Regions from separate parts of the Rahnella sp. 1L-D-7-B-C2 genome, predicted to be linked through region 1. Evidence: predicted binding sites of a transcription regulator. Region 1 holds the regulator's gene; each other region holds the start of a gene.
What was found. The regulator CRP, encoded in region 1, controls carbon source genes, mostly activating them, when cyclic AMP is high. The targets are predictions, from matches to a motif close to ATGTGANNNNNNTCACAT.
Positions count from the first base shown of each region.

Region 1 (3,120 bases):
AAGAATATCGTCGGCAATCACGCGTAGCCTGGCGGAAATCACCTGCGCATTGCGGCGGATCACCGCCTCGGCATGGCTTTCTTCCACCAGCTTTTGCACTTCTTCCGGCTGATGCAGGCTGACCGTGATGTGCTCTTGTAAATCGAGCGCCACCTGAAAACGCTGGAACAGCCGTTTGTGGTGATGATGTCCGTGCTGCGGCAGCATGTGCAACTGCTGATAGAGCAGGGCGATAAGATCGATGACCTGCTGCTGACGCTCAAGCAGCGGCGGTAAAGCGGTTTCGGGATCAGTATGCTGCGTCAGCAAGCTGTATTTGGCTTCGAAATAATCAGCCAGTTGCAGATACAGCTGGCTGAGGGTTTCACGCATCGGCTGTTCTTTAGAGATACGAAACCACGCCCAGTTGAACAGCCCGTACCAGGCCGTGCCTGCGGCGAACAGCGCGGGTGCCTGCCACATCGGCCTGATGCCGACCATGCTCAGGGTAAAGATGGTCGCCACCAGCGCGCCGGGCAACAGACGCGCGTGCAGCGGGCTGATTTCACCGGTGACGCCGAGCAGTAAGGCGAGAGAGAGCATGATGAGCGGTAGCGGGATGTGCCAGTTTTCCAGCATCAGTTGCAGCAAAATACTGCTCACCGCAAACAGCGAGCCACCGATGATCAGACGTTTGAAGAAGCGTTTGTGCGGCGTATCGAGACCGGCGACGTTACAACAGGCGGGGCAGAGGGAGAACAGCAACCCCATTTGCAGATTACCGAACAGCCAGCACAGGCCGACCGGCAAACATAACACCAGCGTCTGGCGCAGTGCGTAATTCACTTCGGGGTGATAAAACAGCCTTCGCCATAGCGTCATAACTGAAGCTTAGCCCATAAAAAAGGCGCGACAGTAAGCTGCCGCGCCTATTTTTGAGGGATTAACGTGTGCCGTAGACGACAATCGTTTTACCGTGTGCGGAGATCAGGCTCTGATCTTCCAGCATTTTAAGAATGCGGCCGACGGTTTCACGGGAGCAACCGACGATCTGACCGATTTCCTGGCGGGTGATTTTAATCTGCATCCCGTCCGGGTGGGTCATTGCATCTGGCTGTTTGGCCAGATTCAGCAAGGTTTGAGCGATACGGCCCGTTACGTCGAGGAAAGCGAGGTTACCGACTTTCTCAGACGTCATTTGCAGACGGTTTGCCATCTGCGCGGAGAGGCGCATCAGAATGTCCGGGTTAACCTGAATCAGCTGGCGGAATTTTTTATAAGAAATTTCAGCCACTTCACAGGCAGTTTTAGCACGTACCCAGGCACTGCGTTCCTGACCTTCTTCGAAGAGTCCCAGCTCGCCGATGAAGTCACCTTGGTTAAGGTAGGAAAGTATCATCTCTTTGCCTTCTTCATCTTTAATCAGGACGGCAACCGACCCTTTCACGATGTAGTAAAGCGTTTCGGCTTTTTCACCTTGGTGAATCAGCGTACTTTTAGAAGGATACTTATGTATATGACAGTGAGACAGGAACCATTCAAGAGTCGGGTCTGTTTGTGGCTTGCCGAGAACCATTTGCTATTATCCTCTGTTATTATCGCTGCCCAAAATCACAGGGCTCAGAGTTCCCTGTACGGCGTCTGAATATTAATGCGCCCTTTCAGCATATAGCTCCCCAGAAATGCTGCAAGCGGATGTCGGAGTGAAACCGGCTATATATTGCCGTTATCACCTTGGGTTCTGTTCTTAAACCACGAAAACCGTCACCGCAATTTGCTGGAAAGTATGTTTCGGCTTTGTTTGTAACACAGGTTTGCAATGCTGTCTTGTGTTGTCTCGCTTCAGCATGATGGCGATCGGGTTACGTTGCCAGTTTTTAGGTGAAAGGGTAGTCTGGGGGGAAAATTTGATTCTTAAGAGCGCCGGGAGATAAGCAAATGCACGCACGCGTAAAATGGGTGGAAGGTCTGACGTTTTTAGGTGAATCCGCGTCAGGTCATCAGGTTTTAATGGATGGCAATGCGGGCGATAAAGCCCCCAGCCCGATGGAAATGTTACTGATGTCTGCGGGCGGTTGCAGCGCGATCGACGTGGTGTCGATTTTGCAAAAAGGCCGCAATGACGTCCGGGATTGTGAAGTAAAATTGACTTCAGAGCGTCGCGAAGAAGCGCCGCGTCTGTTCACGCACATCAATCTGCACTTTATCGTCACCGGCAAAGATCTGACCGATAAGATCGTCGAACGCGCCGTCAGCCTTTCTGCCGAGAAATATTGTTCTGTTTCTCTGATGCTGGGCAAAGCCGCGACGATCACCCACAGTTTTGAAGTGATTGAAGCCGAATAGGTCACGACCAGTCATACGACTGGCACTGATGGCGCAGTAAATCCAAAAACCGCCGCGCGGCAAACGTCAGCGGCGATTTTTGCGAATAGAGCACACAGTATTCCGCCTGCGGCAGAGTGTCGATTTTCAGCAGGCACAACGGGTCCTGCAAACCGAACGGCGCCCGCATCGCCCGCGCCACGACGGTCAGATAATCCGACTGCAATACCATATTCAGCCCGCACACTACCGAATCGGTGCGCACCGGCGTTTCACTTCCTGCCAGATAAAAACCGTCCGCCAGCTGTAGCTGCTGGTAGTAACCCATATCCGTTTCCGGCAATACCCAGCGCGCATCCTGCAATTCTTCCAGCCGTGTGGCATTGGCCAGCGGATGACCGCGACGGGCGATAATCCCGAACGGCGCGGTGAACAGCGGTTCGCGCACCAGATCTTCCAGCGGAAATCCCGGCCCGGCGGTACCGACGGCGAAGTCCAGCTTCCCTTCGCGCAGCGCCGGAAGCAGCACCGACAGCTGCCCTTCTTTGATCAGCAATTTTGACTGCGGAAACTGCGTTTTGAATTCCTCATTCAGCGCCGGGAACACCGTCAGTGCCAGCAGCGATGAAAACCCGATCGCCACCGAGCCTTGTGAATACTGATTAATCTGCTGGATTTCTTCGGCGGCGCGCTCCAGCTCTTCAAGGATGAACTGCATCCGCTGGGCGAACGCGCGGCCGGTTTCGGTCAGCGCCATGCCCTGATGACCGCGTACGATAAGCTTTGTATCGAGCGTTTGCTCCAGTTCGCGCAGCG
Region 1 covers NZ_JBXAVQ010000004.1:348,965-352,084, forward strand. The annotation lists gene AC0Z7K_RS10025 (YccS/YhfK family putative transporter) at 1-861, opposite strand, end outside; gene crp (cAMP-activated global transcriptional regulator CRP) at 923-1,555, opposite strand; gene AC0Z7K_RS10035 (OsmC family protein) at 1,918-2,325, shown strand; gene AC0Z7K_RS10040 (LysR substrate-binding domain-containing protein) at 2,327-3,120, opposite strand, start outside.

Region 2 (3,120 bases), 340 kb from region 1:
GGAAACCAAAATGATGCTCAGCCCTTCGCGCTTGAACTGGTTAATAAGCTGGTAAATTTCTTTTTTGGCACCGACGTCAACGCCGCGCGTCGGTTCGTCGAGGATCAGGACTTTTGGCCGCGTCATCAAACCGCGGGCAATCGCCACTTTTTGCTGATTACCACCGGAGAGCAAACCAATCGGCTGCATCATCGATGGCGTTTTAATATTGAAGAGACGGATGAAGTCGCCGACGGCCTGTTGTTCATCCGCATGCTTGAGGCGTCCCCCGCCGTGGCTAAAATAACGCAGTGCGGTCAGCGACATATTTTCTTTCACCGACATCCCGAGCACTAAGCCATCGCGTTTACGATCTTCGGAGATATAAACGATACCGTTCGCCAGACCGTCCTGCGGTGAGTGAGTCACCACTTCGCGGCCATCAAGAGAAACGTATCCACTTTTACGCGGCAGCGCGCCGTAGAGGATTTTCATCAGCTCGGTGCGACCGGCACCCATCAGCCCGGATACCCCGAGGATCTCGCCGCTGTGCAAATCAAAACTGACGTTATCCACGCCCGGCCCGCAGACATCGCGAACCTGCAAGCGCAGCGCACCGCGCTTGTGAACAATACGCGGATACTGCTCTTCCAGACGACGGCCAACCATCATTTCGATTAGGGTGTCTTCTTCCAGCTCGCTGACCGGACGCTCGGCGATAAACTGCCCGTCACGGAATACGGTGACGTCATCGCAGATCTCAAAAATTTCTTTCATGCGGTGCGAGATGTACACCACGCCGCAGCCGGCCGCCTTCAGTTCGCGAATAACGCTAAACAGGGAGGCGGTTTCAGTATCGGTCAGCGCATCCGTCGGTTCATCCATGATGATGACTTTGGATTCAAAGCTCAGCACTTTGGCGATTTCGACCATCTGCTGATCGCCAATCGATAGTTCACCGACCAGACGATCGCTTTTGTAGCGCAGATTCAGACGGGCCAGGAGTTTGTCCGCTTCGGCATACATCTTTTTCCAGTTGATGCGGCCAAAACCGTTTACAAACTCACGGCCGAGAAAAATGTTTTCAGCGATAGTCAGCTGAGGGATCAGGTTAAGTTCCTGATGGATGATGCCGATCCCCGCTTCCTGCGAAGCTTTCGGGCCACTGAACGCGGTTTCCTTGCCGAGGAAATGCACTGAGCCGGCATCTTTTTGGTAGATGCCGGTCAGCACTTTCATCATCGTGGATTTACCCGCGCCGTTTTCACCCACCAGCGCCATGACACGTCCCGGATAAACGCTGAGCGCCGCGCCGGAAAGTGCTTTTACGCCGGGGAAGGCTTTATCAATCCCTGTTAGTTGCAGCAAAGGTTGCATAAAGGCCTCAGAAGGTTACGCCGGCACACAGGATCACATTCGCATACGGCGAACATTCCCCGCTGCGGATGACAGCCCGACTTTTTTCGGTTTGCGCTTTGAATGCCTCATGACTGACGTAATCCAAAGCAATGGTGTTTCCCTGGTGTTGTTCGAGTTGTGTCAATCGGGCGAGTAACGCTTCATGGAGTTGAGGATTTTTAGTGAGGATTTCCTCTGCGAGGATAGCCCGCTCAACCTGCATCTCGTGTGTCACTACCTCTAAGACTTGTAAAAAGGTGGGAACTCCCTGGGTTAGCGCCAGATCGATGCGCTGGCAAGCTGCTGGCACCGGAAGTCCGGCATCGCCAATAACCAGCTGATCGGTATGACCTAACCGGGCAATAACAGTTGAGATTTCGGCATTTAACAGCGGTGACTTCTTCATTTTGACTCCTACAGCGAAACGTTTCGCTCACCACTGAGTTTATGAGACTGGCCGCACAAGGCAACGAAGATGTGATGGAATTGTGATCAACGTCGAAACGTTTCGCTGAATGATTCAGAAATCGGGAGGCAATTTGAGTTAGTCATTTCACAAAGGAGAAGATACAAACAAAACAGGGTACCCGAAGGTACCCTGTGAGCGGCAAAAAGCAGGATTAAATTTCCACCTGCGTACCCAGTTCGATAACGCGGTTGGGCGGGATCTCAAACTGGTCCGGCGCGCGCAAGGCGTTACGACTGAGCGCCATGAACAGCTTGCCACGGAAGTAGAGATACCATGGACGCTTGGTCAGGATCAGCGATTCATGCGACATGAAGAACGACGTTTCCATCATCCGGCACGGCAAACCTTCCAGACCACAGCGGTGGAAAATCTCTTCCACGTTCGGCGTTTCTTTAAATCCGTAACTTGCCACCACGCGCCAGAACGTCGGTGACAGCTGCTCGATAGTGACACGCCGGACGTTGTGTACATAAGGCGCGTCTTCCGTTCGCAGCGTCAGCAGTACCACGCGCTCATGCAGCACCTTGTTGTGCTTGAGGTTATGCAGCAATGCGAACGGAATGACGTTGATGGCTCGCGACATATACACCGCAGTTCCCGGAACGCGAACCGGCGGAGATTTCTCGAGCGAAGCGATCATTGCCTCCAGCGAATTCCCATGTTCGTTCATGCGGCGCATAAGACGAAAACGCTCGCTTTTCCACGTGGTCATGACGATAAACATGCACAGGCCAAGCGTCAGCGGCAACCAGCCGCCAGAGAACAGCTTAGTGGCGTTCGCTGCAAACAGCGGGATATCCATAAACAGCAGACCGATCAGCAAAATACCTACCAGGAACGGTTTCCAGTGCCAGTTTTTCAGCGCCACCGTGCAGGAAAGAATGCTGGTGAGCACCATCGTACCAGTCACCGCAATTCCGTACGCCGCGGCAAGATTGCTGGAATGTTCAAAGCTGGCAATCACAATCACCACTGCGAAATACAGCAACCAGTTAATGGCCGGGATATAAATCTGACCGGCTTCCATTTCCGAGGTGTGAATGATGCGCATCGGCGGTAAATAACCCAGTCGCACAGCCTGACGCGTCAGGGAGAACACACCGGAAATCACCGCCTGAGAGGCAATGATGGTCGCTAACGTGGCTAATACCAGTAACGGAATTAACGCCCAGTCAGGCGCCAGAAGGAAGAAGGGGTTTTTAATCGCTTCCGGATTTTTCAGCAGCAACGCGCCCTGACCGAAGTAATTGAGCACCAGGGACGGCAATACCACC
Region 2 covers NZ_JBXAVQ010000004.1:6,842-9,961, forward strand. The annotation lists gene rbsA (ribose ABC transporter ATP-binding protein RbsA) at 1-1,356, opposite strand, end outside; gene rbsD (D-ribose pyranase) at 1,364-1,783, opposite strand; gene kup (low affinity potassium transporter Kup) at 1,998-3,120, opposite strand, start outside.
Region 2: rbsD (D-ribose pyranase) is a predicted target of CRP. The motif match lies at 1,864-1,881, and genes of this name have one in related genera.

Region 3 (3,120 bases), on a different contig from region 1:
ACAGAACGTGAGGCGTCAAAATGCTCACGTTCTGTTTCTTTTTAATTTCTTACGATTTTTCTCCCTTCAAATATTTGTATAAAAGCCATCAATAAACCAAACTAAATTTACTCATCAAGCCTATGATTATTCGGGCTCTAACCGCATTGCTTGCGTGAGTTACCGTTTGTTCTACAGATCGTTTCTTTTGGTTTTATAACAAAGCATGGAGAGTTATTTATGAAGCTATTCAAAACCTTGTCCGCATTTTGCATGGCAGCCGTCGTCGTCATGGCCGTTGCCGCCTGTGCGCCTACAAAAAAATCAGAAGGAACCGGCGGTTATATCGATGACACCGTCGTGACCACTAAAGTGAAATCAGCCCTGCTGGCGGATAAAACCATCGCATCACGCGAAATCAGCGTCGAAACCTTTAAAGGTCGCGTTCAGCTGAGCGGCTTTGTAACGTCAACTGCGGATGCTAACCGTGCGGTTGAAGTGACACGCGGCGTGGCCGGTGTTCGCTCCATTGAGAACGACATGCGCCTTAAGTAAGGGCTGTCGGTTGTAGAAATGCGAAGAGGCGCCGGAGCGCCTCTTTTTTTATACCTGACCAACAATCAGAAACGATAGCCGACGCCAAACATAAAGACCCACGGGTCGATCCGGGTGTTGATGTTTTGCTGCTCGCCACCGGCTTTGAATTTCACTTCAGTGTCGATATCCATCCACCACACTGACATGTTTATCAGCCAGTTGTTATCGAGGTTGTAATCAAGACCAGCCTGCGTTGCCACGCCCCAGGAATCTTTCACGCTCAGATCGGACAACCCGGCATCGCGGCCCGTTTGGTTGAAATTGGTATCATAAAACGTGGTGTAGTTGATACCGACGCCGAGGTACGGACGCAGCTTGTCTTGCTTATCCCCAAAGTAGTACTGCGCCATTAATGACGGCGGCAGCTGTTTCACTTCGGCAATGGTCCCGGTGCTTTGAAGACCGACTTTGTGCTGGAACGGCGTGGCCGCAAGCAGTTCCATCCCGATGTTATCGGTGAACATGTAACCCAGGGTCATCCCCATCTGCGTATTGTTATTAATATTAAACGAACCCAGTCCCAGAACGTTGTCGGACCCTTCGGTTGGCCGGACGGTGGCGGTACCTACACGAAAAATCACATCCCCTGCCTGATGTGCGCTCGCGACTGACGGAAATGCCGCTGCCGCGACCAATGCCCAATATGCTGCCTTCATTGTCCCTTCCCTTTGTGTGGATTATATATTTGCCGCGCGAATGATACCTACTCTTTGGTATGGATTGATCATTGCGGGATCACATCTTTAAAACAAATTTACGAAAAAAGCATCTTTCTCAATCCGATCTAAATCTATAAAAACAAAGGAATTGATCTACATCAAAAACAGGGGGATTTGTTTATTTCTCAAATGCCGCGAATATCTGTTGCTTAAAAAAACGTCGCTGCGTACTTTGCTTATTCCTTGTGGTTTTGGTTTGGTGCCGTTAAGGAGTGGGTCACATCCCAAAATGAGCGAAATGAACAACCCATGCATGACCTGTGGCGCATGCTGTGCGTATTTCCGGGTCTCTTTTTATTGGGCTGAATCTCAGGTCGCAGGTGGAGATATTCCGCAGGCGCTGACAGAGCAAGTCACTCCCTTTTTGAGCTGTATGCAAGGCACCAACAGCAAATCACCGCGCTGTGTCGCCCTTGAAGGGGAAGTCGGCCAGTCCGTTTCCTGTTCTATTTACCTCAACCGCCCTTCACCCTGCCGCGAATTCGATCAGTCCGGTCTGGACGGTATCGGCAATTCTGCCTGCGACCGCGCCCGTGCGCATTACGGGTTGCCTGCGCTGGAGATGAAATTACCGGTTCCTGATTGCAGTTAACACCAACGCGTTCAGGCAGCGATTCGTCACGCAAACTGACAGGAAGTCAGCGCAAACCTATCGGCGATCCCCATTTAAAGGTTACAATCGCCGTCTTATTGATTTTTGCTTTTTGCCAAGGAGCGTTCATGCCTATCACGGCCAGTACGTTGTACCGTGACAGTTTCAATTTTATGCGTAATCAGTTAGGTAGCATTTTGCTGCTGGCTGTCATGACCGCATTAATTACCGTCATCTTGAACCAGATTTTTATGCCGGGCAGCGATCAACTGAGCCTGCTCAGCGCCGGTAGCGACGATTTGCTGAGTAATACCGGCATGAGCATTCAGGAGCTGGTACAGAGCATGTCCCCGGAGCAGCAGAAAGTGCTGCTTCAGGTGTCTGCGGCGGCGACGTTCTCTGCGCTGATCGGCAATGTACTGCTGGTGGGCGGGATGTTAGTTCTGCTGCAACAGGTTTCAGGCGGGATGCGCACCAGCGCTCTTCGCGCGCTCGGCGCAGCAGCACCGATCATGCCGCGTCTGTTCGGCCTGATGCTTCTCTGCACCCTGCTGGTTCAGCTCGGCCTGACGCTGTTCGTCGTACCGGGCATCGTGCTGGCGGTAGCGACATGCCTGTCACCGGTGTTGTGTGTGAATGAAAAACTCGGCGTTTTCAAATCCGTCAAAGTCAGCAGCAAGCTGGCCTTCGCCAATCTGCGCCTCATTGTTCCGGCCATCATGTTCTGGCTGGCAGCGAAAATGGTACTGCTGCTGGTGGTGAGCCGTCTGTCGATGATGTCCCCTGACGTCGCGGCGGTGATCCTCAGCGCGCTGAGCAACCTGGTTTCCGCGTTATTACTGATTTATCTGTTCCGTCTTTACACAAAATTACGCGTGTAATATTGATATGTTTTTTTAAAGGGCGCTCAGGCGCCCTTTTCTTTTGTCCGCGAAATGATTCCGGTATAGTCATCCCATACATAAAACATGGAATGAAGTATGAAGCAGCTCCTCGATTTTCTTCCCCTGATTGTCTTTTTTGTGGTTTATAAGCTTTACGACATTTTTGTCGCATCGGGCGCATTAATTGCTGCCACGGCACTGGCGCTGATCATCACCTGGGTGATGTATCGTAAAATCGAAAAAATGACGTTGATCACCTTCGCGATGGTGGCTGTTTTCGGCACCCTGACGCTGGTTTTCCATAATGACGAGTTCATTAAATGGAAAGTGACCGTGATTTACGTTCTCT
Region 3 covers NZ_JBXAVQ010000001.1:137,808-140,927, forward strand. The annotation lists gene AC0Z7K_RS00625 (BON domain-containing protein) at 220-534, shown strand; gene ompW (outer membrane protein OmpW) at 600-1,232, opposite strand; gene AC0Z7K_RS00635 (YkgJ family cysteine cluster protein) at 1,525-1,887, shown strand; gene AC0Z7K_RS00640 (YciC family protein) at 2,016-2,768, shown strand; gene AC0Z7K_RS00645 (septation protein A) at 2,868-3,120, shown strand, end outside.
Region 3: ompW (outer membrane protein OmpW) is a predicted target of CRP. The motif match lies at 1,382-1,399, and genes of this name have one in related genera.

Region 4 (3,120 bases), on a different contig from region 1:
CGCAGAACAAATTCAGGGCTTCTTCGATGTGCCTGTAGACAATGTGTTCGGCAGCCCAATCCTGCTCGAAGACATGCTGCAACAAAACCTGGAAAACCCAATCGTGGTTTCTCCGGACATCGGTGGCGTTGTCCGCGCCCGTGCCGTCGCTAAACTCCTCAACGATACCGACATGGCCATCATCGACAAACGTCGCCCACGCGCAAACGTTTCTCAGGTGATGCACATTATCGGTGACGTCGCTGGCCGTGATTGCGTTCTGGTTGATGACATGATCGATACCGGTGGCACGCTGTGTAAAGCGGCTGAAGCACTGAAAGAACGCGGTGCGAAGCGCGTATTTGCCTATGCAACTCACCCGATCTTCTCCGGCAATGCAGTGGAAAACATCCGTAACTCCGTTATCGACGAAGTGATCGTATGCGACACCATCCCGCTCTCCGCGGAAATTCGTGCGCTGAAGAAAGTCCGTACCCTGACGCTGTCAGGTATGCTGGCTGAGGCTATCCGCCGCATCAGTAACGAAGAATCCATTTCTGCAATGTTCGAGCATTAATCATCACGCCCCTGTTTTCAGGGGCGTTTTGTTTTAAATGTTTTGATTCATCAGAAATGCAAAAAAACCGTTGTGGCGTGAGCGACAACGGTTTTTTTATGTCCAGCCTTCAGGCTAAATCAGGAGTGGCGATGAGACTTACTGCAACGTGAGTCGTAATGACGTACCCACCAGTAGCGATCTGCTACACGTTCGCGACCACCGACTCTCGCACCGGTCAGCCATAAAATCGCACCGATAAAGATGCTGCCGATCGCGCCGTGCGCCAGGAACTGTGGAAGCCCGAGCTCAGGCAGTTGATTTAAAATGGAATAACCAACGCCACCGACCATTGTGAGCAAACCGAGACCCATCAGGGCATTGCCCAGTCTTGTTGCGGTTTTACGTTTCATATGTCACCTCCAGATAGCGTTCATTTAGCATCATTGCTGTCTTGTCTTTTCCTGCCTTAACTATAGACGTCCCAACCGGTTCACTTTGCGGCAACGATCACATTCAAAGAACAATGAGTGACAAAACTTTACGTTTTCCAGACATATACATTCGTAGGGTGAATAGTTATCCGTTGGCATTATTCATTTTCGACACTATCTGCGGCTTTTCCCCCGCCCTTTATTTGGCATGGCACTGACAGGCAGGTAAACTGTGCGCCTAAACCTCACCAGATGAAGAAGCGAAAACCGTGAGCAGCATTAAATTAATTGTCGGGCTGGCCAATCCCGGTGCCGAATATGCCCAAACCCGTCACAATGCGGGTGCCTGGTATGTCGACCTCCTCGCCCGCCAGCACAATCAGCAGTTGAAAGAAGAAAGTAAATTTTTCGGTTATACCGCGCGGCTGTCTCTGGCCGGTGAGGACGTTCGTCTGCTGGTGCCGACCACCTTTATGAACCTCAGCGGAAAAGCGGTGCTGGCGATGGCACAGTTCTATCGCATTGAGCCGGAAGAAATTCTGGTCGCCCACGACGAGCTGGATATTCCGCCGGGGCTGGCGAAAATCAAACTTGGCGGCGGCAACGGCGGCCACAATGGTCTGAAAGATATTCAAAGCAAATTCGGCAATAATCCGAACTTCTACCGTCTGCGCATCGGCATTGGTCATCCGGGCGATAAAAGCAAAGTGGTGGGATTTGTGCTCGGCAAGCCGCCGGCCAATGAACAAAAGCTGATTGACGATGCGATCGACGAAGCACTGCGTTGCACCGAACTGCTGATGAAAGAAGGCCTGGAAAAAACCATGCGCCGCCTGCACAGCTTCAAAGCCGAACTGTAAGACATTCTGCCAGGGTGCGGGAATTCCCCGCGCCCTTTCCTTTCCCTCCTCCCGCCGTAACTTAAATTCCGTTACCTGCCCTGCAATTCCTCACGGCTTTGTTGCCAACTGCAACTATTCATGAGCATTATGCGAATCTCATTTACATTCAGTTACGCCTAATGATTAACGTTGCTTTGATTGATGACCACGTAGTGGTTCGTTCCGGTTTTGCCCAGCTGCTCGGCCTTGAGCCGGATATCCAGATTGTCGGCCAGTATGCTTCGGCGGCGAACGCCTGGTCGTCGCTGCTAAAAATGAACATTGACGTGGCGGTGATGGATATCGCCATGCCCGACGAAAGCGGACTGAGCCTGCTTGCGCGCCTACGGCATCAGCGGCCTGATTTTCGCGCCATTATTTTGAGCATTTACGACACCACGGCATTCGTGCAAAGCGCGCTCGACGCCGGTGCCGGCGGCTATCTCACCAAGCGTTGCGGCCCGGAAGAGCTGGTACAGGCAGTGCGAACGGTTCACGCCGGTGGCCGTTATCTCTGTTCGGATGCCCTGCTGGCATTGCGCCAGAGCCAGCAAACACCGAAAGCGCTACAGGCGCTGACGCCGCGCGAACGCGAGATTTTCGACTTGCTGGTCAACGGGCTGAGCGTGAAGGCAATCGCCGAACAGCTCGAACTCAGCCATAAAACTGTGCATGTCCACCGTGCCAATATCCTCGGCAAACTTCAGTGCGAAACCACCATCGAACTGGTGCATTTCGCCATTTTGCATAACCTGCTCGCCTGATGCGCAGATTTGGCCTGACGCTGTTTCTCGCCATTTTCTACAGCCTGTGCTGGCTGGCGCTGTGGTCGATCAGTTTTTACCTCACGCAAAACGGTCAGCAGGCAATGCTGCTTCTGCCGCAGGGCTTGCGCCTGGCACTGATGACGCTGCTTTCACGCCGTTACTGGCCGGCGATGCTGGCGTCGGAACTCGGCATTGCCTTCTGGCTGCACAGCGAACAGTTGCAGACCCACTGGATTATTCTGCTTTCGCCGTTCCTGAGCCTGATCCCCGCCGCGCTGGTGCAGCATTTCTGGCGGCGATTTACCCTCTACTGGCAACGACTTTTGCTGTTGCTCGGCGCCGTGGCAGGCAACAGCCTGTTGCAGATGGCAATGCCAGGTCTGTGGCTGAATTCGCCACTAAGCCAGACGCTGCTCGCTTCGTTCACCGGCGGCATTCTGCTGACGCCTTTTATCTATCTGATTTATGAATACCTCAAACAGCAACATCTGCAAAACCTGCTT
Region 4 covers NZ_JBXAVQ010000020.1:50,850-53,969, forward strand. The annotation lists gene prs (ribose-phosphate diphosphokinase) at 1-556, shown strand, start outside; gene ychH (stress-induced protein YchH) at 676-948, opposite strand; gene pth (aminoacyl-tRNA hydrolase) at 1,239-1,829, shown strand; gene AC0Z7K_RS21365 (response regulator) at 1,991-2,614, shown strand; gene AC0Z7K_RS21370 (MASE1 domain-containing sensor histidine kinase) at 2,614-3,120, shown strand, end outside.
Region 4: pth (aminoacyl-tRNA hydrolase) is a predicted target of CRP. The motif match lies at 1,034-1,051, and genes of this name have one in related genera.